Regions from separate parts of the Bradyrhizobium sp. 157 genome, predicted to be linked through region 2. Evidence: riboswitches for the same ligand, from Rfam matches in the RefSeq annotation. Region 2 holds a riboswitch; the other holds the start of a gene.
What was found. A riboswitch is a leader RNA that binds a small molecule or an ion and turns the genes downstream of it on or off. The one in region 2 is predicted to bind S-adenosylmethionine.
Positions count from the first base shown of each region.

Region 1: another riboswitch for S-adenosylmethionine. It lies ahead of IVA95_RS05635 (homoserine O-acetyltransferase); the one in region 2 lies ahead of IVA95_RS20075 (O-succinylhomoserine sulfhydrylase).

Region 1 is NZ_JADPKF010000022.1:278-12,367, forward strand. Features, by position in the region: gene metW (methionine biosynthesis protein MetW) at 1-456, opposite strand, end outside; gene IVA95_RS05635 (homoserine O-acetyltransferase) at 511-1,767, opposite strand; SAM riboswitch at 1,850-1,929, opposite strand; gene IVA95_RS05640 (chorismate mutase) at 2,116-2,964, shown strand; gene hisC (histidinol-phosphate transaminase) at 2,993-4,090, shown strand; gene IVA95_RS05650 (prephenate/arogenate dehydrogenase family protein) at 4,099-5,037, shown strand; partial or broken gene IVA95_RS05655 (IS481 family transposase) at 5,186-6,359, opposite strand; gene IVA95_RS05660 (hypothetical protein) at 6,402-6,563, shown strand; gene IVA95_RS05665 (heme o synthase) at 6,634-7,545, opposite strand; gene IVA95_RS05670 (cytochrome C oxidase subunit IV family protein) at 7,616-8,017, opposite strand; gene IVA95_RS05675 (heme-copper oxidase subunit III family protein) at 8,027-8,749, opposite strand; gene IVA95_RS05680 (cytochrome c oxidase subunit 3) at 8,761-9,465, opposite strand; gene IVA95_RS05685 (cbb3-type cytochrome c oxidase subunit I) at 9,462-11,240, opposite strand; gene IVA95_RS05690 (cytochrome c oxidase subunit II) at 11,323-12,090, opposite strand, start outside.
Region 2 is NZ_JADPKF010000077.1:110,706-122,795, forward strand. Features, by position in the region: gene IVA95_RS20040 (MATE family efflux transporter) at 1-1,290, opposite strand, end outside; gene IVA95_RS20045 (sorbosone dehydrogenase family protein) at 1,497-2,834, shown strand; gene IVA95_RS20050 (acyltransferase) at 2,984-4,213, shown strand; gene IVA95_RS20055 (ABC transporter permease) at 4,225-5,358, shown strand; gene IVA95_RS20060 (ABC transporter ATP-binding protein) at 5,355-6,080, shown strand; gene IVA95_RS20065 (alpha/beta hydrolase) at 6,094-6,990, shown strand; gene IVA95_RS20070 (2'-deoxycytidine 5'-triphosphate deaminase) at 7,010-8,116, opposite strand; SAM riboswitch at 8,237-8,316, shown strand; gene IVA95_RS20075 (O-succinylhomoserine sulfhydrylase) at 8,387-9,580, shown strand; gene IVA95_RS20080 (SGNH/GDSL hydrolase family protein) at 9,708-10,739, opposite strand; gene IVA95_RS20085 (SGNH/GDSL hydrolase family protein) at 10,752-11,513, opposite strand; gene IVA95_RS20090 (OpgC domain-containing protein) at 11,510-12,090, opposite strand, start outside.

The DNA.
Region 1 (12,090 bases), on a different contig from region 2:
GTTCTCCGTGCGCGGCATGTGGCCGCCGACGAGCAATTGCAGCCGCATCTTCCAGAAGCCGAAATTCGGGAACGACACGACGGCGCGCCGGCCGATGCGCAGCAGGTTTTCCAGGACCGGCTTCGGCCGTCGCGTCGCCTGCAGCGTCTGCGACAGGATGACGTAATCGAAGGCGTCGTCCGGATAATTGACGAGGTCGGTGTCGGCGTCGCCCTGCACCACGGCGAGCCCCTTGGCGACGCAGCGGTTGACGCCCTCGCGCGACAACTCGATGCCGCGGCCATCGATGCCGCGGCTCTCCAGGAGCTGCAAAAGCTCGCCGTCGCCGCAGCCGACGTCGAGCACCTTTGAGCCGGCCGGAATCATTTCGGCGACCAGGAGATGATCGGTGCGATACTTGCCGGTGCGATCGGGAGCGATGCCGCCGAGCGGCAACGCTTGTTCCTGCAAGGCCATGTCAGCCACCTCTAGAGCTTTTTCCGTTCCGATGTAGTCGGAACGGAAAATGCTCTACCTTTCTTGTTTTGACGCGTTTTCTTCACGCGAACCGGTATCCACTTCGCTTGAAAACGCTTTGCTCTCAAGGCCGCGCGCCTTGCCCGCAGATTCCAGAAAGGCGCGAGAAATGTCGAAGAACTCGGGCACGTCGAGCAGGAAGGCATCGTGGCCGCGGTCGGTCTCGATCTCGGCGAACGACACCCGCGCGCTCGACGCGTTCAGCGCGTGCACCAGCGCCCGCGATTCCGAGGTCGGAAACAGCCAGTCGGACGTGAACGACACCACGCAGAAGCGGGTCTTGATGCCGCGAAATGCTTCCGCCAGCACGCCGTCATGATCGGCGGCGATATCGAAATAGTCCATCGCCCGCGTCAGATAGAGATAGCTGTTGGCATCGAAGCGCTCGACGAACGACGAGCCCTGATAGCGCAGATAGCTTTCGACCTGGAAATCCGCGTCGAACGAAAACGTCGGCAGCTCGCGGTCCTGCATCCGCCGCCCGAACTTGCGATGCAGCGCGGCATCGGAGAGATAGGTGATGTGCCCTGCCATCCGCGCGACCGCCAGTCCGCGATGCGGATGCGTGCTGCGTTCGAAATAGCGCCCATGGTGCCAGTCCGGATCGGCCATCACGGCCTGCCGGCCGAGTTCGTGAAACGCAATGTTTTGCGCCGAATGGCGCGTGGAGCAGGCCACCGGCAGCGCGGAAAACACTCGTTCCGGATAGGCTGCCGTCCATTGCAGCACCTGCATGCCGCCCATCGATCCGCCGATCACGCACAACAATGTTTCGATGCCCAGCCGGTCGAGCAGCATGGCCTGCGCGCGGACCATGTCGGGGATGGTGATGATCGGAAAATCCAGTCCCCACGCCTTGCCGGTCGCGGGATTGGTCGAGGCCGGACCGGTCGATCCCATGCAGCCGCCGATCACGTTCGAACAGATGATGAAATATCTGTCGGTGTCGAGCGGACGGCCTGGACCGACCATGATTTCCCACCAGCCGGCCTTGCCGGTCAGAGGATGCACGTTGGCGACATGCTGATCCAGCGTTAGCGCGTGGCAGATCAGGATCGCGTTGGAGCGGTCGGCGTTCAGTTCGCCATAGGTCTGGTATGCGATCTGGAATGGCGCGAGATCGATGCCGCAATCGAGCTTCAGGGGCTGCTCGAAGCCGAATTTGACCACCGGCGAAGTCGGATGGTCGGCCTCGTGGGCGCGGTCCTCGCTGTGAATCGACGGACTGGATACCGACTGCAATTGTGTCATCCCGACCTTCCTCCTCGCGGAGGTCCTTACAGACAGAAATCAGGCCGTAAAAAACCCGGCCTGAACGAAAGGTTCGGCCGGGATCAATCTGTCCCCGGCCTGTTTAGCGAGTTGTTTAACGTGGCTGCAAGCCGGCCGGCTCAAATGACCACGGAATGGAACAAAGCTAGTCCGAAGCAGGTCCGTCGTCAAGGCAGCTACATGGTTAACCGGGCTCGCAGACCTCATGGTGTGAGGAGGTGCCCTTGCGCCATCTCGAACCATGAGGGAGAACGGGCTTCATCCTTCGAGACGCGGCGCATGCGCCGCTCCTCAGGATGAGGTAAAGCTCTCATCAGGTTACGCCCAATGTCCAAGGCTCCCCCGGCTCCGCCCTCGCTGCAGGAATTGCGCAAGGAGATCGACGCGATCGACGAGCAGGTCCATCGCCTGCTGATGGCGCGCGGCGATATCATCGACCGGCTGATCCAGGTGAAGCAGACCCAGGAGGTGGGGTCGGCATTCCGGCCCGCGCGCGAGGCCAGCATGATGCGCAGCCTGGTCGAGCGTCATCGCGGCATCCTGCCGCTCGACACCATCGAGAGCATCTGGCGCGTCATCATCTCGACCTTCACTTACGTCCAGGCGCCGTTCTCGGTGCATGCAGATGTCTCGGTCGGCGAGCCCGCGATGCGGGATTCGGCGCGGTTTCACTTCGGCTTCGTCGTGCCCTATGTCGGCCATTTCAGCGCGCAGGCCGCAGTCGAGGCGGTGGCCAAATCGAAGGGCGATCTGGCGCTGGTCTCGGCGGTCTCGAGCCGCACGCCGTGGTGGAGTGCGCTGGAAGCCGATGGTGCGCCAAAAATCATTGCCCTGCTGCCGTTCCTCGAACGCGCCGATCATCCGGCCGCGCTGCCGGTATTCGTGATCTCGCGCGTTGCCGATGATGCCATGGTGACGGAGGTGCAGATGTGGAGCGTGCGCGTCGCCGGCTGGAACGCTGATATCGCCCGCGCCCTCGCCCCGCTCGCCGAAATCGTCGCAGTGCCCGATACCGCTTTCGACGGCGCGGCGCTTCTGGTGTCGGATGCCGGCACCGGGTTCGAAAAGATCAAGACCGCCCTGATCCAGGCCGGCGCCTCGGTGCGCTCGTCGGCTCTCGTCGGCAGCCACGCAACGCGCTATACGGTGCCCCCGAACGGGTCGGCGAAGCCTTAAAACGCCGCCCGAAATTCCGGAGTTGAAGATGAACCGCCCCGTGCCGAATCCCGGCATTCTCGATATTGCGCCCTACACACCCGGCAAGACGCCCGTGCCGGAGCCGGGCCGCAAGGTGTTCAAGCTATCGGCCAACGAGACCCCGTTCGGGCCGTCGCCGAAGGCGATCGCAGTCTACAAGGACGTGGCGGCGCGTCTGGAGGACTATCCGGAAGGAACCTCGCGGGTACTGCGCGAAGCGATCGGCCGCGCCTACGGGCTCGATCCCAACCGCATCATCTGCGGCGCCGGCTCGGACGAAATCCTCAACCTTTTGGCGCACACCTATCTTAGCCAGGGCGATGAAGCGATCTCGACCGCCCACGGCTTCCTGGTCTATCCGATCGCGACGATGGCGAACGGCGCCAAGAACGTTGTCGCGCCCGAGACCAATTTTACCGCCGACGTCGACGCCATTCTCGCGCGCGTGACGCCGCGCACGAAACTGGTGTGGCTCGCCAACCCGAACAACCCGACCGGCACCTACGTGCCGTTTGACGAGGTCAAGCGGCTGCGCGCCGGATTGCCGTCGAACGTGCTGCTGGTGCTCGACGCTGCGTACTCCGACTACGTGTCGCGCAACGACTACGAGCTCGGCCTGGAGCTGGTGGCCACCACCGAAAATACCGTGATGACGCATACCTTCTCCAAGATTCACGGGCTGGCGGCGCTGCGGATCGGCTGGATGTTCGGCCCGGCGCACATCGTCGATGCCGTCAACCGCATCCGAGGTCCCTTCAACGTCTCGACGCCGGCGATGCTGGCGGCGGTCGCCGCGATCGAGGACACCGCGCATGTCCAGAAGTCGAAGGCGTTCACCGAAGAGTGGCGCAACTGGCTGACAGAGGAAATCGGCAAACTCGGACTAAAGGTGACGCCGAGCGTCGCCAATTTCGTGCTGATTCACTTCCCAACCGAGAAGGGCAGGACCTCGGCCGACGCGGACGCGTTCCTGACCAAACGTGGCCTGGTGCTGCGGGCACTCAACAATTACGGCCTGCCGCATGCATTACGCATGACCATCGGCACCGAGGAGGCCAACCGCCTCGTCGTCGACGCTTTGCGCGACTTCATGGCGGCCAAGTGAGCAGCCAAGTGAGCGCGGTACCGATCTTCCGACGCGTCGCGCTGATCGGCTTCGGCCTGATCGGCGGCTCGATCGCGCGTGCGGTGCGGGTCCAGGGGCTTGCGAGCGAAATCGTCACCACCGCGCGCTCGGAAAAGACGCGCGCACGCGTGGTGGAGCTCGGCATCGTCGATCGCGTGCTGGAGACCAACGCGGAAGCCGTCAACGACGCCGATCTCGTGATTCTCTGTATCCCCGTCGGCGCCTGTGGGCAGGTGGCGCAGGAGATCGCCCCGTTCCTGAAAGCGGGCGCGATCGTCTCCGACGTCGGATCGGTCAAGGGCGCCATCGTCCGCGAAATGGCGCCGCATCTGCCGGGCCATGTTCATTTCGTTCCGGCACATCCGGTTGCCGGCACCGAGCATTCAGGGCCCGACTCCGGCTTCGCCGAACTGTTCATCAACCGCTGGTGCATCCTCACCCCGCCCGAGGGCGCCGACCCTATGGCGATCGAAGCCCTGCGCGCGTTCTGGGCCGGCATGGGCGCCAAGGTCGAGACCATGACGCCGGATCATCACGACCTCGTGCTGGCGATCACCAGCCATCTGCCGCATCTGATCGCCTACACCATCGTCGGCACGGCGGACGAGCTGGCGCAGGTGACCTCTTCTGAGGTGATAAAGTTCTCCGCCGGCGGCTTTCGCGACTTCACCCGCATCGCGGCGTCTGACCCGACGATGTGGCGCGACGTGTTTTTGAACAACAAGGAGGCGGTGCTGGAAATGCTCGGCACCTTCAACGAGGACCTGTCAAAGCTCACCCGCGCCATCCGCCGCAACGATGGCGAAGCGTTGTTCGAGCACTTCACCCGCACCCGCGCCATCCGCCGCGGCATCGTCGAGATCGGCCAGGATTCGGCCGCGCCGGATTTCGGCCGCCCGCATCCGCCGCTGAAGAAGACGGAGTGAAGAGACGCGGCTCCGTTCAATTCGAAGTCGAGGTGCCGCTCCACACCACATCGTCATACCCCGCGCATGCGGGGTATCCAGTACGCCGTGGCCTATCGCTTAAACCACGGCCGTCTCTGGAATACTGGATCGCCCGGTCGAGTGTACGGCCCGGGGACATGGGTAACGGGTGTTCGGAGACATGGGTAACACTTTCATTGAACATCATTTCGCAGATCGATGGATGCGATTTGGTGAGCTCCGAAGAAAACGCCGAACTTTCCATCTAGATCGAAGGGTCTGATGGCGAGAAGCTCGCCCCGAAAGGCTTCCGGAACGCGCCAGCGCCGTTTGCCAAAGCGGAAATTAGCCTTTATGGCGCTGGCCCTGCGCAGGATCGTCCCTTCCTCATATTCAGGCTCGCGCAGCTTGCTTGGCAATGAACGAGGACTTGGCCGATACCGGTTTGCTGGCACATCGTAGTCCAGGGACTGGTGTGGGCGCTCGGTATTATAGACGTGCCGCCACCGATCGAATGCGCTCTGCAGTTCGCGGGCGGTCCGAAATGTCGCCATGGATAGCACTTCGGCCTTCAGCGTGCGATGGAAACGCTCGTTCTTGCCTTTGGTCTGAGGATGATGCGGGCGCGCGTAGATGACGTCGACGCCGAGCTTGAGCAGCCAGACACGGAGTTTGGTCCATCGAACCTCAGAGCAAGTACCCCAAGGCACACCGTTGTCGACCAGGAACGCGTTCGGCAGGCCATAGTGGCGAAATGTCCGCTCGAGATGCTGCTGAACCGTCTCACTCTGTTCATTGGCGCCGGCCTGCAAGCACAGGGCGTAGCGAGAATGGTCATCGACCATGGTGAGCGGGTGACACATCTGTCGATCGCCCAGAGCAAAGCGCCCCTTGAAGTCCATCTGCCAGACGTCGTTAGGAGCCGGATGCTCGAAGCGGATATATTGCGGCGGCTGTGTAGGTGGCGGAATGCGGTCATGCCGAGTCAGAATTGCGTGGACGGTTGATGCCGCGGGCGCGCGCTCATGGTCCTCCAGACGTCGGAGAATTTTGCGTGCACCCCACGTCGGATGCGCATCCCGGATCTTCAAGACCGCTGCTTCGATCGCCTTCGGGCTTTGCGTTGGAGATCCATGCGGACGCCGGGAACGATCCCGTGCCCATTCCTGCTTCGCGGCGGCTGCCCTAGCCAACCATTTGTAGCCAGTCTTCGGGCTGATCCCGAACCGACGGCACAGTTCCCGCCGGTTAACGTCCCCCTGCTGAAACAGCCGAACGAACTCCTCCCGCTGATCCATGAGTGACACCTCGCGCCATGGCATGTCGGCCTCCTAAGCCCGTCCCATGCCGTCGATGTGTTACCCATGTCTCCGAACACCCATGTCCCCGGGCCGTATATCAAGCCGGGCGACGACATTGAATATGTCTCAAAACAGCGGCGGCACCTGCCCCGCTTTCAACGGTTCGGGAAATACGGCGCCGTCGACGAAGCGCAGCGGGAAGGCGTGCAAGACCGCACAATCTAGGCATGGCCGCCCACGGCCTGGATTTCCCTGAAACGTGCCCGGAAAACGAAGCGATAGACTTCGCTCTGGATTAGACGGGCTGAACGTACGGGACAGCATTCATCAACAGCACGCCAAAAAGGAGGACCAGATAGAGCATGGAAAACACGAACAGGCGACGCGCGGGCTGCCTTTCCTTGTCATTGCTGCGACGTACTTGCCATGAGAGAAAAATTATGATCGCTCCAAGCATCGCCGCAGCCGCGCCATAGATCGCCCCCGCGAACCCCAATGCCCAGGGCAGCAGCGAGACAGGAGCCAGAAGAACGCTATAGAGAAGAATCTGGCGCTTTGTTTCGGCCCGGCCGGCTACGACCGGCAACATCGGCACCCCCGCGCGAGCATACTCGCCGGCAAGATTGAGCGACAGTGCCCAGAAATGGGGTGGCGTCCAAAGGAAGATGATCAGGAACAGGACGAGCGGTTCGAGCCCAACATTTCCGGCCGCCGCGACCCAGCCGATCACCGGAGGGAGTGCGCCAGCCGCACCGCCAATGACGATATTCTGCGGTGTTCGGCGCTTGAGCCACATCGTGTAAACGACGACATAGAAGAAAATTGTGAAAGCAAGCAGCGCAGCCGCGGCCGTGTTCAGGAATGTGCCGAGGCTTAGAACGGCGCATATGGCAAGTACCAGTCCGAAAACCAACGCTTCCGAGCGCGATACACGGCCGCTGGGAATTGGACGCATGGCTGTACGCGCCATCAACGCATCGATGTCGGCGTCGTACCACATGTTGAGCGCACCTGCGGCGCCCGCTCCGGCAGCTATGCAAAAAAGAGCAACGGCACCGGCGAAGGGATCGATGCCGCCCGGCGCGACCATGAGACCGACCAGCGCAGTAAAGACGACCAGCGACATAACGCGCGGCTTCGTCAGCGCAACATAGTCCTCGATATTGGCATAGCTCCCGCGAACGGGAATTGAACGATTGATTTGCATGAGACTGATGCCCCCTTTTGCAAGCTGATCGGCGACGTGTTGAAGCACCTCCGGCGCGAAGCAAAAACAGCTAAGTCGGCGACGCGAAGAACAGGACCCGGATGAGGTGCGTGTAGTCGGATTCGAACACCATGATGGCCACGAACACCAGCACCAGCACCGGCGGCAGCAGGATCGCGTAGACCAGGGCCAGCCGCTCCCAGGCCATATGCATGAAGACGGCGACGATCAGGCCCGCCTTCAACATCATGAACAACAGGATAAGAGACCATCTGAGATAGCCCTGGAGGCCAAAGTAGTCGATGAGATAGGAGCAGGCGCTGAGGACGAACAACCAGCCCCAGACCACGAGATAGAGCTTGATCGGATGCTGCTGCCCCTTTTCGTGCGCGGCTGGAGCTGCGATTGCATCATGCGCATGGATTTGCAGCGAAGGTTGTTGTGCTTCCAAATGTACTGCCACGTTTGTCATGCGCCGACCTCACCAAAGATAAAAGAAGGCAAAGATGAACACCCACACGAGATCGACAAAGTGCCAGTAGAGGCCCATGATTTCGACGATCTCGTAGTGTCCCTTTCTGCTCGTGAAGAAGCCGCGTCTTTGGACGTCGAAGTCTCCCCGCCAGACCTTTCGTGCGATGGCGATCAGGAAAATCACGCCGAATGTCACGTGAGTGCCGTGGAAGCCGGTGATCATGAAAAAGCTTGCGCCAAACTGCGGTGCCCCCCAGGGGTTTTCCCAGGGCCGCACGCCTTCCGTGATCAGCTTGGTCCATTCGAAGGCCTGCATTCCGACGAACGTTGCGCCAAGTGCCGCTGTGACCAGCATCAAGACTGCAGTTTTGACGCGATCGCGGCGGTAGCCGAAGTTGACGGCCATCGCCATCGTCCCGCTGCTGCTGATCAGTACGAAAGTCATGATGGCGATCAGGATGAGGGGGATATGGTGCCCCGCAATCTCAAGGGCGAATACCTCGCTCGGATTCGGCCACGGCACGGTCGTGGACATTCGCGCCGTCATGTACGACAGCAGGAAGCAGCTGAAGATAAAGGTGTCGCTCAGGAGGAAGATCCACATCATGGCCTTCCCCCAGGAGACATTCTTGAATGCGCGCTGATCCGAGGACCAGTCGGCAGCAATGCCTTGCCAGCCGGCAGCCCGCGCAGGCGATTCTCCAGGGTTTGTCAGCGCGGTCTCTGCCATCTGGTCTCTCCCTAGCTGAGCAACCGCCGACAGATGTCGACGAAATCGTCAGTCCAGCCCGTCAACAGACCAAGCAGGACCAGCCAGACCAACAACAGGAAATGCCAGTAGATCGTGCAGAGCTCCACACTCAGGCGCACCTGCGGCATCTCGGCGCCACGCCACACCTTGGCAGTCGTTCTGCCGAGCGCCACCAAGCCGCCCATCAGGTGCAGTCCGTGCGCCGCGGTGATCATGTAGAAGAACGAATTGGCTGGATTGGACGCCACGAAATAGCCCGCCGCCCTCAGCTGTTGCCACGCCAGCAATTGCCCAACCAGAAATATAACGGCAGACGCTCCCCCTGCGCACAGGCCGACGATTACACCGTCCATGTTGTTCCGGTGCGTCGCCACGTATGCCCATTGCAGCGCGACACTGCTCACGACCAGCACGCCGGTGTTGAACCACAGCAGCCCCGGCACGGGCAGCGCCCGCCAGTCCACCATGTTCATGCGCATGGAGTAAGCGCTCATGAAGAGTGCGAACAACGAACTGGCGACTGCGAGAAACACTCCCAGACCGATCTTCGCGGCCGGCAGGGTCATTGCTCCCGTGCCCGGGAAGTGATCGATCGAACCTTCTTCCAGCCAGGGTTTGGCTGTCAGCCGTTGCTGCGCGAGCCACCATCCGATGATGACCGCTATCACAGCCATGAACAGGATGATGGCGCTCATGGCGCAGCTTCCTGAACGGCCCGTGTCGGTCGCGGCGGCTGGTTCTGCGGAATGAAGTCCTGCTCAGCGCCTGGCACGCTGTAGTCATACGCCCAGCGATAGACCACCGGAAGCTCCTTGCCCCAGTTGCCGTGCCCGGGCGGGGTCTCCGGCGTCTGCCACTCCAGTGTTGTCGCCCGCCATGGATTGCCTCCGGACGGACGGCCCTTGAAATAGCTCCAGACGAGGTTGAACAGGAACACCATCTGGGCGAAGCCCACGATCAAAGCCACGACGGTGATAAAGGCGTTGAGCGTATGGACCGACGGCGTGATGAACGTCGCTTCGCCAAGGTCGTGATAACGGCGCGGGACTCCCTGCAGCCCGAGATAATGCATGGGGAAGAAGATCAGATAGGCACCGAGGAACGTGACCCAGAAATGAAACTTGCCCATCCAGTCATCCAGCATCCGTCCCGTTACCTTGGGGTACCAATGATAGATCGCGCCCAGCACGACCATGATCGGCGCCACGCCCATCACCATGTGGAAATGCGCGACGACGAACATCGTATCCGAAAGCGGGACGTCGACGACGACGTTGCCGAGGAAGAGGCCGGTGAGCCCGCCGTTCACGAACGTGATGATGAAGCCGAGGGCGAACAGCATCGGGACGGTGAGATGGATGTCACCGCGCCATAGGGTCAGCACCCAATTGTAGACCTTGATGGCGGTGGGAATGGCGATGATGAGCGTCGTGGTGGCGAAGAAGAACCCGAAAGTCGGGTGCATGCCGCTCACATACATGTGGTGCGCCCATACGATGAAGCTGAGTGCGCCGATCGCCACGATCGCCCAAACCATCATGCGATAGCCGAAGATGTTCTTTCGCGCGTGGGTGCTGATCAGATCGGATACGATGCCGAAGGCGGGAAGTGCGACGATGTAGACTTCGGGGTGGCCGAAGAACCAGAACAGGTGCTGGAACAGGATCGGGCTGCCGCCGCCATACTTCAACTGCTGCCCCATCTCGACGAGGGCCGGCATGAAGAAACTGGTTCCCAGCAAGCGATCGAACAGCATCATGACAGAGGCGACGAATAGCGCCGGGAAGGCCAGCAGCGCCATTACGGTGGCTGTGAAAATGCCCCACACCGTCAGGGGCATGCGCATCAACGTCATGCCGCGCGTGCGCGCCTGCAGCACTGTCACCACGTAATTCAGCCCGCCCATGGTGAAGCCGATGATGAACAGGATCAGGGAGGTCAACATGAGAATGATGCCCCAATCCTGGCCGGGGGTGCCGGACAGAATTGCCTGTGGCGGGTACAGCGTCCATCCGGCGCCGGTGGGCCCGCCAGGCACGAAGAAGGTCGAGGCCAGCACGATGACCGCGAGCAGGTAGACCCAGTAGCTCAGCATGTTCACATAGGGGAAGACCATGTCCCGAGCGCCGACCATCAGCGGGATCAGGTAGTTGCCGAAGCCTCCGAGAAATAGCGCGGTGAGCAGGTAGATCACCATGATCATGCCGTGCATGGTGATGAACTGAAGGTATTGGTTCGCATCAATGAAGGAGAATGTGCCGGGAAATCCCAACTGCAGCCGCATCAGCCACGACAGCACTAAAGCCACCAGCCCGATTGCCGTCGCCGTCAGCGAGTACTGGATGGCGATGACTTTGGCGTCCTGCGAAAAGACATACTGCGTCCACCAGCTCTTGGGATGATAGAGCTCAACCTCCGGCACTTCGGCAGGCGGAACGTCTGCGATTCTGTCATACGGGACATCGACCATCGACTTACCTCCCGGTCGTTTCTTCCATCACGGCGCGATGAGAGGGTCTTGCGCGCCCAATTTATCTTCGCAACAGCATTTCTTATTTGCCGCCGGATTCGTGCGTTGCCTTTTTAACGGCGCTTCGGCCTGACAATTCCGCAAACGTCTTTTGCTTCTCCAGCCACGCCCGATAGTCGCTCTCTTCGTCGACGATAACCTTGGCGCGCATCTGTGCGTGCGCAGCGCCGCATAACTCGGCGCAGAGAACATCAAACGTTCCGGTTCGGATCGGGGTCATCCAGAAATAGGTGACCATGCCCGGGACCATGTCCATCTTGGCGCGGAACTCGGGCACATAGAAATCGTGCAGGACATCGAGCGAGCGAAGCAAAACCTTGACCGGCTTGCCGACGGGGAGGTGCAAGTCGTCGCTTGCGATGACAACGTCGTCCTGCCCATGCTTATCGTCGGGGTTCAAGCCCATAGGGTTGTCGGAGCTGACGTGGCGAACATCGGTTGTGCCCATCCGGCCGTCCTTGCCGGGGAGGCGGAAGCTCCAGCTCCACTGCTGGCCCATGACTTCGATTTCGGTCGCGTCTGCGGGAACCGTGACGAACTGGTGCCAGACCACCAGGCCGGGCGCCAACATGGCTCCGACCCCAATCGCGGTCCCTATGGTGAGCCACCATTCGAGCTTTTTGTTTTCGGGATTGTAGGCCGCCTGCCTTCCTTCCTTGTGATGGAAGCGGAAGACGCAATAGGCCATGAACGCGATGACCGCGAAGAAAACCGCCCCGGTGATCCAGAAGGTTATATTGATCGTGTCGTCAATGTAGCGCCAGTTGGTGGCGATCGGCGTCCACCACCA
Region 2 (12,090 bases):
CCACCAGCCACCGGCGCCGATGAACAACAGCCGCGCGGTCTGCGCCATCACTGGGCCGATCACCTTGGCCGCGCCCTGCGACGAAAAATACATCGCCGTGGCAAGGCCGAGGAAGGCGTACATAGGCGCTGCCGTCGAAAGATATTGACGGCTCGCGGCACGCACGGCCGCATCGTCGGTGAAGAGGTTGACCCAGATGTCGGGGAAGATTGCGATGAAGGTCGCGAACGTGCCGACCGAGGCGAATGCGACGAGCCCCGCCGTCCAGGCAATCTTGCGGGCCCGCGCGATGCGCTGCGCGCCGACGGCCATGCCGACCATCGGAACCGAGGCGATGCCGACCGCGAATGAGATCGAGGTCAGCATGAATTCGAGCCGCGCGCCGATGCCATAGCCGGCGAGGACCTCGGTGCCGAAACTCGCCAGCATGTAAGTGAAGATACTGATCGTCAGCACCGACTGCAGCGGCGAGAAGCAGGCGATAGCCCCGACCTTCAGGATGTCGATGAACATCGACCACTGAATACGAAGGCCCCTGACCTTGGGCACGACGCGCGCGCGGCCGGAAAACAGATACCAGGACATCACGGAGATGCTGATCAGGTAAGCGATCAGCGAGCCGGCCGCGACGCCGCGCATGCCGAATTGCGGGATCGGGCCTAGACCCAAGCCAAGCGTGCCACCGAGAATGATCTGGCAAATCGCCGACGAAAGCATCAACAGCGACGGCAGCTTCATGTTGCCGGTGCCGCGCAAAATGCCGGCCATCGTATTCATCAGCCACGGCACGACCGCGCCGCCGAAGAAGATTTGCGTATAGGCCACCGCCTGGGTCAGCACGTTGCCGCGGCCGCCGAGCAGTTCGAGCAGCTTTGGCCCGAAGATCAGCATGCCCAGCATGAAGGCCAGCCCGAAGCAAAGGCCAATCAGCAGCGCGTGCGCGGCCAACGTCGAGGCGCGGTCGAGCTCTCCGGCGCCGAGCGCACGCGCGATCGCAGACGCCACGCCCCCACCCATGGCGCCGCCCGACATGGTCATGGTCAGGATCACGGTGGGAAACACCAGCGCCATCGCGGCGAGCGACTCCACGCCGAGCCGTCCGATGTAGGAGGTCTCGGCGATGACCACGCAGGTGCCCGCGGTAAGCGCGATCACGTTCGGCCAGGCCAGCCACAGCAGCGTGCGCAGAATGGGGCCGTCGAGTAGCGCGTTTTTCGCCGGCGCCGCCGGTGGCGGAAGCGGACGCTCGTTCTCGTCTACGGGAATTTCGGCAACGCCGAGATCGGACATTTCTGCTCCCGCGCGCGGACTTGGTCGCCTGCGTCGCGCTGCTTCCTAGCATGGCGGAGGCTGATTCCACGTGCGCGAGGCGCAATGGGGGCCTGCGGGATTGCGTGGCGGGCCTTCGGCCGGCCGTTTCACAGGGAATTCATGCCGGAACACGAACGTTCGGGCCGGCACTGCATTGTACGGGCGATATCCCGGAGAACCCTGCCATGCGCAAGACCCTCCTCCTGGCCATCTGCATCGGCGCGTTGGCGCTGCCGCTGACCGCCTGTAGCGACCCCAAGGAAACCGCGACCGTGGCGCAGAGCTATGGTCCTTCGCCCAACCTGCCCCCGCCAGAGCATTCCTGGATCCCGACGGTGGACATCGCAACTGTCAGGCGTTGGCCGAACGGCGCCACACCGACCGCCGCCAACGGCATGACGGTCAGCGCCTTTGCCCTCGATCTTGACCATCCGCGCACCGTCTACACGCTGCCGAACGGCGACGTGCTGGTCGCCGAGAGCAACGCGCCGCCGAGGGAGGGCAGCGGCATGAGCATCAAGGGCTTTATCTACAAGCAGGCGCAGAACTGGGCCGGCGCCGGCGTTCCCAGCGCCAACCGTATCACGCTGCTGCGCGATGCCGACGGCGACGGCGTCGCCGAGTTGAGAAGCACCTTCATCAGCGGGCTGAATTCGCCGTTCGGCATGGTGCTGGTCGGCGACGAGTTCTATGTCGCCAATACTGATTCGATCATGAAATTCCCTTATCGCGAAGGCGACACCACGGTCAGCGGACCCGGCGTCAAGCTTGCAGACCTGCCTGCCGGCACGCTCAATCATCACTGGACCAAGGATCTCACCGCCAGCCCCGACGGAACGAAGCTCTATGCAACAGTCGGCTCGAACAGTAACGTCGGTGAAAACGGCATGGATGCCGAAAAGGACCGCGCGGCGGTACTGGAAGTCGATCGAGCCAGCGGTCAATGGCGCGTGTTCGCCTCGGGCCTGCGCAATCCGAACGGCCCCGCTTGGAATCCGCACACCGGCGAACTCTGGGTCGTTGTCAACGAGCGCGACGAGATCGGCAACGACCTGGTCCCTGATTACATGACGTCGGTGAAGGACGGCGCGTTCTACGGCTGGCCGTACAGCTATTTTGGCGACCATGTCGACACCCGCGTCGAGCCGCGACGGCCTGATCTCGTGCAGAAGGCGATGGCGCCGGATTATGCGTTGGGCGCGCACACGGCCTGCCTCGGGCTGACGTTTAACACCGGCAAGCTGTTTCCGGCCGAGATGGAGGGCGGCGCCTTCATCGGCCAGCACGGCTCCTGGAATCGCAGGCCCCCCTCCGGCTACAAAGTAATCTTTGTCCCCTTCAAGGATGGCAAGCCATCCGGACCGCCGCAGGACGTGCTCACCGGCTTCCTCAACGACAAGGGCCAGGCGCAGGGCCGCCCGGTCGGGGTGCGGCTCGACAAGCAGGGCGCGCTGCTGGTGGCTGATGATGTCGGCAACACGATTTGGCGCGTGACGCCGGCGGCGAGGTCGGCATCGCGGTAAAAGCAACACGATCTCCCGGGGGTCGACCCGGCTGGGAGACCACGCTCCCGAAGGGGGCGCGGAGTTCCGCCCGTTAACAGGAACGAGCCCGCCGGCTTCACGTTGAACCCCTGCCGGTTCCCAAATCGGTGGGATGGCAGCGTGGACGAATGGCCGTGTCATCACAGGTCAATGTGCCCCTCAGCAACTTGCGCGCGATCACCATCGTCATCGTGGTCGCATTTCACTCCGTGCTGCCGTACCTCGCATCGCAACCGGCCGATCCATTTCCGTTCGACGCACCGCCCTATCGCTGGATCGCATTCCCAATCCTCGATAATCAACGCTGGTTCGGCTTCGACCTGTTTTGCGCGTGGCAGGATGTCAGCCTGATGTCGCTGATGTTTCTGCTGGCCGGTCTGTTCACACCATCCAGCCTCGGCCGCAAGGGGCCTCGCACCTACACCTTGGAGCGCTCGTGGCGGATCGGCCTGCCGTTCGTTATTGCCGTCGGCGTTCTCAGCCCTCTCGCCTACTTCGCGTCCTATCGGCTGACCGCGGCCGATCCCTCCTTCAGCGCCTTCTGGCAACATTGGCGCGCGCTTCCGATGTGGCCTGCCGGGCCGCAATGGTTCTTGTGGCAGATCTTTCTGCTGGGCGCCGTTGCGGCCGCTCTCCACGCGTTTGCCCCGCATTGGCTTAGGGCATTTAGCGCGCTCACGGCGCGCATTGCTGATCGCCCGCTTTTGTTCTTCCTCGCGCTGGCGGCGCTCTCTGCGCTGGCCTATGTGCCGCTGGCGATGGTCTTCACGCCGTGGGAATGGACCTTTCTCGGCCCATTTTCATTTCAGCTCAGCCGGCCATTGCATTATGTCGTCTATTTCTTTGCTGGATTTGCGATAGGTAGCTATCGGCCCGAGCACAGCTTGCTGCGTTCCGATGGTCCGCTTGCACGTCATTGGCTGGCCTGGCTTGCGGCCGCCATCGCTAGCATGTCCGCGTGGGGCGGACTCACATCGTTGACGATGCCGGAGTGGTGGGCAAGCGCACCGCTCTTTCGCCTGGCTTCGGCGCTGGCGTTTCCAGTTGCTTCCGCGGCCGCCGCCCTGTGTCTGCTCGCGATCTGCCTTCGGCTGCTGCAATCGCGCGACCGCCTGCTTGATAGCCTCTCCAGCAATGCCTACAGCATCTATCTGCTGCACTACGTCGTGGTCGTGTGGCTGCAATACGCGTTGTTGGATGTCGATCTCAATGCGATCGGCAAGGCGACGATCGTTTTTGCCGCTGCGCTCGCCGCAAGTCTGGCTGCGAGCGCTGGAATGAAAATTGGCGTGAGAGCTCTCGTTTCGCGCCATTCCGAGCCACGAGACGAGAGAGCCATCGCCAATCAACCGCGATAACGGATGCCGACATGTCGCTGGTACTGACACTTGCGTCCCGCAACCTGTTCCACGATCGGCTTCGCTTCGTCGCGACCATGGTTGGAATCGTCTTCTCGGTCGTCCTCGTCATGATCCAGATGGGCCTGTTCCTTGGGTTCGGCCGAATGGTCACGACGATGATCGACCATGCCTCCGCCGATTTGTGGATCCTGCCCAAGGGCGCCAAATGCTTCGAGGATCCTTCGCTGCTCGACGTCAAGCTGCGCGACCGCGTCGCGACCGTCGACGGCGTGAGTTCTGCGGTCCCGCTGGTGATCGGATTTTCGGACTGGCGCCTGGAAAGCGGTGAATTGACGCCGGTCTTCATTGTGGGAGCCGACCTGCGCGAGGGCAGCCTGCAACCGTTCAACGTCGTAGAGGGCAACGTGCAGGCGTTGACGCAAGGCGCGAACGTTGTGGTCGACCGCTCCTACTTTGACCGGCTCGGTGTCAGCGGCGTCGACTCGACCGCCGAGATCCGCGGCCGCAAGGTGCGCGTGGTCGCCGTCACGGACGGCATCCGCTCGTTCGCCACGACGCCTTACATATTTGTGGACTTGAAAAACGCGCGCAACTACACCGGAACGCCGCGCGATCGCGCCAGCAGCGTTCTGGTCCGGCTGAAAAGCGATGCCGATCGGGAGAAGGCACTCAGCGACATTCGCGCGCAGGTCGGCGATGCAGAGGTTCTTACTTCGGACGAATTCCGCAGCCGCAGCCGGTCGTTCTGGCTGTTTGGCACGGGGGCCGGAGCCGCGCTGTTTGCCGGCGCATTGCTAGGAGTGATCGTCGGCACCGTGATCGTCGCGCAAACGCTTTACTCCAGCACCAAGGATCATCTGAACGAATTCGCCACCCTGCGCGCGATGGGTTCCTCGAACGCCTATATCTACACCGTGATCATCTATCAGGCACTCATCAACGCGGTGATCGGATTTGCCATCGCCGCCGGGATCGGCTCGATCGTCGTTCAGATGACCGCCAAAAGCGCGTTGCCGATAGTCATCACGCCGTGGCTGATGGCGGCACTGTTCGCGCTGACGGTGGTGATGTGCGTAGCATCCGGCATTGGGGCAATCATCCGTGTCGTTCGTATCGATCCAGCAACGGTGTTCATGCGATGAATGACTATGTGGTCGAAGCCAAGTCGGTCGAGAAGACGCTGGGTCGCGGCGCCGGCGAGGTGCAGGCGCTGCGCGGCATCGATCTCTCGCTGCGCCGGGGCGAGCTGACACTGCTGATGGGCCCTTCGGGGAGCGGCAAGACCACGCTGCTATTGGTGCTCGGATGCATGCTGACGCCGAATTCGGGCAGCGTCACCGTATGCGGGACGCCGACAGCGAACGCCGACAAGGAAACACTTGCCAGGATTCGGCGTGAGCATGTCGGTTTCGTATTCCAGTCCTATCATTTGTTCCCGACGCTGACCGCGACCCAGAACGTGCAGTTGGCGCTGGATATTCGTGACGAGCACGGCAGGCGGGCGGCGCAGAAGTCGCGGGAGGCCCTTGCGATGGTCGGGCTCGAGCAGAAGGTGGACAGTTTGCCGGGCGGGCTCAGCGGCGGCGAGCAGCAGAGGGTCGCGATCGCGCGCGCGCTCGTCGCAAACCCTTCTGTCGTTCTTGCCGACGAGCCGACCGGCGCACTGGATGGAAAAAACGGCCAGAGCATCATGCGTATTCTCGCCGATACCGCCCATAAGCGTGAGCGGGCGGTGCTAGTCGTCACCCACGATCCGCGCGTGGTCCCCTTCGCCGATCGCATCGTCGAGATCGAGGACGGTCTTATCGTGCAAGAGCGTACCGACCGACCGCGCATGCCCACAGCCGTGCCGCTCAGGGTCTGAGGTCAGGGCCGCCATGAGCCTGCGGGCAGAACTCTTGCGCCTGGGCATTCGCATGTTGCTCAAGCGGCGCGGCGGAAGTCTCGATGTCGAGGAATGGCGGCGAAACATGCGTGCGATGGAGCGGTTTGTGCCGCATCCGCCCGCCCGGAGCACAACGGTCGAGATCGAGGCCGGTCGGGTGCGGTTTCACCGGGTTATCACGCCAGCATCCCGACCCGAACGGAACGTGCTCTATCTCCACGGCGGCGCCTATGTGTCCGGCGCGCCGGTCTATTACCGGCACTTCCTCTGGCGGATTGCCGACGCCTTGCAAGCCCGCGTCTGGGCGCTTGAATACCGCCTCGCTCCGGAGCACGCGTTTCCGGCAGCGCTTGGGGATGCCGTGGAGGGCTATCGTTGGCTCGTCGATAACACGCCCGATAGCCGCCAGTTGTTCGTGGCGGGAGATTCGGCTGGCGGCGGCCTGACGCTGGGTTTGCTGTTGAGACTGCGTGATGACGGCCAACCGCTTCCTGCCGCGGCCGTCGCGTTGTCGCCCTGGACCGATCTGGCCCTTACGGGCGCCTCGCTGAAGACGAATGCCGCGGCCGATCCGATGTTGAATGTCGAGGATCTTCCCGGTGTGGCGAAACTCTATCTCGGCGGAGCCGATCCGCGCACGCCCTATGCTTCGCCGCTCTACGGCGATCCCGCCGGATTGCCGCCGGTGCTTATTCAGGTCGGCAGCGATGAAATTCTCCGAGACGACGCGGTCCGCATGGCGGAGAAGCTTCGGTCGCACAATTCGCTCAGCAAACTCGAGATCTGGCGGCGTATGCCGCACGTCTGGCAATTGTTCGTGCCGGTGTTGCCGGAGGCCCGTCAGGCGATTGCGCAGATCGGCGAGTTTATCTCTGAGGTGCGCGACTGAGGGCGGTCCGGCGCAGGCGTCACACCCGGAAGTGCTTGGAGAGCTTCAATCCCTGGGCTTGATAGTTCGAGCCGATGCGCTGCCCATACAGCGCATCCGGCCGGGACAGCATTTTCTCGTAGACCAGACGCCCGACGATCTGGCCGTGCTCGAGGATGAACGGCACCTCGCGCGAGCGCACTTCGAGCACGGCGCGCGCGCCCTGCCCGCCGGCGCCGGCATAACCGAAGCCGGGGTCGAAGAACCCGGCGTAATGCACGCGGAATTCGCCGACCAGCGGATCGAACGGCACCATTTCCGCGGCGTAATCCGGCGGCACCTGCACGGCCTCCTTCGAGGCCAGGATGTAGAACTCGCCGGGATCGAGGATGAGGCTGCCGTCCGATCGAGCCGGGATCGCCTCCCAGAATTCGTCGACCGCATAGCCGCCGCGGCGGTCGATATCGACCACACCAGTGTGGCGCTTGGCGCGGTAGCCGACGAAGCTGCCCGTATTTTCGCCGGAGAGATCGACCGACAGCGCCACGCCATTGGCGAGATCGGCATCGTCGATATCGACCAATCGCTCGGCGCCATGCAGCGCGTCGAGCTCGTCGGCATCGAGGATGGCGTCGCCGGTGCGGAAACGCACTTGCGATAGCCGCGAGCCCTCGCGCAGCAGCACCGGAAACGTCTTCGGGCTGATCTCGGCATAGAGCGGGCCGTGATAGCCGGCGCCGATCATATCGAAGCGGCGGGTGCCGTCGGCGATCACGCGGGTGAAAACGTCGAGCCGTCCGGTCGAACTCTTCGGGTTGGCCGCGGCCACGATCTCCGGCGGCAGCGCGAGGCTTTCCAGCAGCGGCACGATGTAGACGCAATTAGTCTCCAGCACCGCGCCGTCGGAGAGGTTTATTTCATGCAGCTTCAATTCGTCGATGCGCTCGGCGACGGTCGCGCCGGGACCGGGCAGGAAGCTCGCGCGTACCCGGTAGGCAACGTCGCCAAGGCGCAAATCGAGGCTCGCCGGCTGGATCTGGCTTTCGACAAACGGATAGGCCGGCAGGATCAGGCCCGCATCCGCCATCGCCGCGATCATGCGGTCGGGTAGAATTCCGTTACCGTCGGGCGGAAGCGTGAACGACACGGCGCGGGTCCTCTGAGGTGGCCCTGGATGGCCAAATGTCATCCAAACCTCATAAATATGGGCTTTTAGGGGTTATCCGATGGCCGCCTTGACTGAAAGAGCGCAAGCGAATATCAGCATGACTTATCCCGTGGTGATTTGAGCCGGCCGGCTTGCAGCCACGTTAAATAAATCGCTAAACAGGCCGGGGACACGTGTGATCCCGGCCTGTGGAAATTATTCCAGGCCGGTTTTTTGTGACCATTTTCCGGTGGTCACGGCGGAGGTCACATGTCTGAAGTTGGTTCTACCAAGCGTTTTCGTCCCGAAACCCGGCTTGTCCATGGCGGGACGCTGCGCTCGCAATTTGGCGAGACGTCGGAAGCGCTGTTTCTCACCCAAGGCTATGTCTACGACAGCGCGGAGCAGTGCGAGGCGCGCTTCAAGGGCGAGGATCCCGGCTTTATCTATTCGCGCTATTCCAATCCCACAATTTCAATGTTCGAGCGCCGCATGATCGAGCTTGAAGGCGCGGAAGCTGCTCGCTCCACCGCCACCGGCATGGCCGCGGTGACGACCGCGATCCTTGCACCGCTCAGAGCCGGCGATCATGTGGTAGCCTCCAAAGCCCTGTTCGGCTCGTGTCTTTATGTCGTGCAGGACCTCCTGCCGCGCTACGGGATCGAAACGACGCTGGTCGACGGCCTCGATCTCGACCAATGGCAGCGCGCATTGCGGCCTAACACCAAGACCTTCTTTCTGGAGAGCCCGACCAACCCGACGCTCGATGTGCTCGATATTCCGGCGATTGCCGAGATCGCGCACAAGGGCGGCGCGCGGCTGGTCGTCGATAACGTCTTCGCCACGCCGATCTGGCAGAGCCCGCTTTCGCTCGGCGCCGATGTCGTGGTCTACTCCGCAACTAAACATATCGACGGTCAAGGGCGCTGCCTCGGCGGCATTATTCTCTCGTCCGAAGCTTTCATCGCAGAGCACATTCACAACTTCATGCGCCAGACCGGGCCATCGCTCTCGCCCTTCAACGCGTGGGTCCTGCTCAAGGGACTGGAAACGCTGGGAGTGCGGGTACGCGCGCAGACCGACAACGCGGCGAAAATCGCCGAGGCGTTAGCAAGCCATCCGAAGATTTCGCGACTGATCTATCCTGGCCGCGCCGATCATCCGCAAGCGGAGCTGGTGAAGAAGCAGATGCGCGGCGGCTCGACGCTGATCGGCTTCGAGGTCAAGGGCGGCAAGGCCGCCGCCTTCCGCGTCCTCAATGCGTTGAAGCTTGCGAAGATCTCCAACAATCTCGGCGACGCCAAGAGCCTAGTCACGCATCCTGCGACGACGACGCATCAACGGCTGACGCCGGAGGCGCGCGCCGAACTCGGCATCAGCGAGGGCTTCATCCGCTTCTCGGCCGGGCTCGAGCACGCCGATGATCTGATCGAGGATTTTGCGCAGGCGCTGGAGAAGGCGTGAGCAGGCGAATGGACGGTGCTTCCGTCGTCATTGCGAGCGAAGCGAAGCAATCCAGAATCTTTCCTACGGGAGCAATGGATTGCTTCGTCGCTAACGCTCCTCGCAATGACGGCGTCCCCACATCACCTCACATCGGCCGATAGGCCCGCACGTCCGAGGGCACGGCGACGCCGAGCTTGATCTGGCCGACCGACTTGATGATGTCGTCGCCGAGCAGTTGGGCGAAGCAGGCATAGCCCCAGTCGCTCATGTGCAGGCCGTCGGCGATCACGAAATTCTCGATCGGAATCGCCTGCCGCTCGTGCCAGTCCTTCATCACCGCGAAGCGCGGGAAGACGCCGACCTTGCGAAGCTCGGCCGTCTTGTTCAGCAGCTTCATCAACTTGCCGGCGCTTTCGGCGTGCTCGTTGACCCGCGGCGAATATTGCGGATCGATCAGCACGACGTCGGAGCCTGCAGCCTGAATGCGCGTGATGCCTTCGTCGATGAGCTTGGCAGTCTCGGCGGGATCCAGATTGCGCAGCACCGCATTGGTGCCGACCTGCCAGATCACCAGGTCAGGATGCAAGTCGATCACGGAAGTCTGCAGCCGCTTCATCATTTCCGGCGCGTCCTCGCCGCCTTTGCCGGCATTGATGACCGAGATGTCGGCCGTCGGATATTTGCGGCGTAGCTGCGCTGCGAGCCTGTTCGGATACGTAAACTCCGGTGAACTGGAGCCGTACCCCTGGGTCGATGACGATCCGAAAGCGACGATCACCACCGGCTGGCCCGCGACGAGCTTGCTCGCGACACGCGGCAGTGATCCCATCGATTTGGAAGCGCCCTTCGGCGGCAGGCAGGGAACGCGGCTGAAGATGTCGCCGGCCGATTTCGCGACTTCCTTCACCTTGTCGATCGCTTTGCCGGTGACGCCCTTCTGCGCGGCCGGATTGCCGGTGGCCGCCGGTGCGGCCTGCGGCGGGGCGCTTTCAGCCGAGGGTTTCTTTTCCGGGTTGCTTTCGGCTTTGGGGTTATCGGACAGTGCCGCCTGCTGGCCGGTTTGTTGCGAAGCCGTCTGGGCATTCAGCGGCAACACCGAGGCAGGCATCAGCAGCGCGAGGCCCGCGGCCGTGACAGTCAGCAATGTCGACAAACGAAAAGGGCAGTGAGAACTCATTAACGCTAGTCCCTAATTCTGCTGCGCCTGGTCGAGGCGGGCGGCGTCGAGCACGAATTTCGACAGCGCGCGGCCGAGGCAGGCGTGAACCCTTTTGGCCATGTCGGTGCCATGAAAGGTACTGAACAGGTCAAAATCTCCGGCGTCGTTCCAATGACGCATAATAGCGAACCGATCGAACAGCGGAACATTATGCTGCTGAGCCACTACGCGCATATTATCTAGGTACGGCGGTGCGGAAATCATAGTTTCCGTGCGCGGGCTGTATTGCAGATTGACCAAAACCACGTCGGCTCCGGCATTTTGCAGCGCAGCAACGCCGTCGTCGATGGCGCCACGAAAATCGTCGGGATCGACGGATCGCATAGCATCGACGGTTCCCGTCTGCCAGATGACCAAAGTAGGCCTTTTTGCTTCCACCAGCTTAACGAGGCTGGGATCGACCTCCTCGGCGGTCTTGCCGGTCTGGAGTTCTACGGAGAGGTTGATTGGGGTGGAGGGCAGCTTCTCCTTCAGCGCCGCCTGCAGCTTGGCCGGATAGGCGCTGTTTTCGGAGGACAGGATGGTCGATGAGCGGCTCCCCACCACCAGGATGGTCAGCGGCCGGGCATTCTTGACGGCCTCGGCCACCTTCGGAAGCGTGCTCTCGGTGGAGAGGAGATGGGAGGGAACTTCGCAAGCCTGGGAGGCGGCATCCTGGGCACGAGCCGATCCGGCCGCTGCAAGGCCCGCAAGCAGCGTCAGGACCAGCACAGCTCCCGAGCCGGGCCTCATGCGCTTCCTCCCGCCATGTCGGCGTTGATTGCCGTGCTTTTCGTCTTCGAGGCTCCTTTGTCGGCCGAATGCTTGTACCACGAAATCACCCACGCCATGCCCCACATGATGAGGATACCGGCAAGACTGACCAGGGCGTGCGTCAGGGCACCCCCACCAATTTCGGCCAGCACGAAGTGTCCTGCGAAGGCCAGGAAGACGCCGAGACAGAATATCTCAAGCGAATGCTGGCCACACAGGATCAATGGTCGCAGCCAGCGCGATTTGAGGCCCGACCAGTCCTTACGCAGGAAGCGCACGGTGAGCGCGGCCAGCGCCAGGAAATGGGCAAACCGCAGCACGTCCAGGTCGGTCTTGGTGATCGGATACATCCACTGCTCGATCCGCTTGGGCATCAGGAAGCTGAGCTGCGGAATGTGCCAAGTGAGCGTAACGAAGAATGCGGCCACCAGATAGGTGATGCAGATCCACATCGTCACCGGCGATGCCAAGATGCGGGACATGCGCTGCGCCCCGCCCAGCGCACACCAAGCACCGAACACGAACAGCAACTGCCAGCAGAACGGATTGAATATCC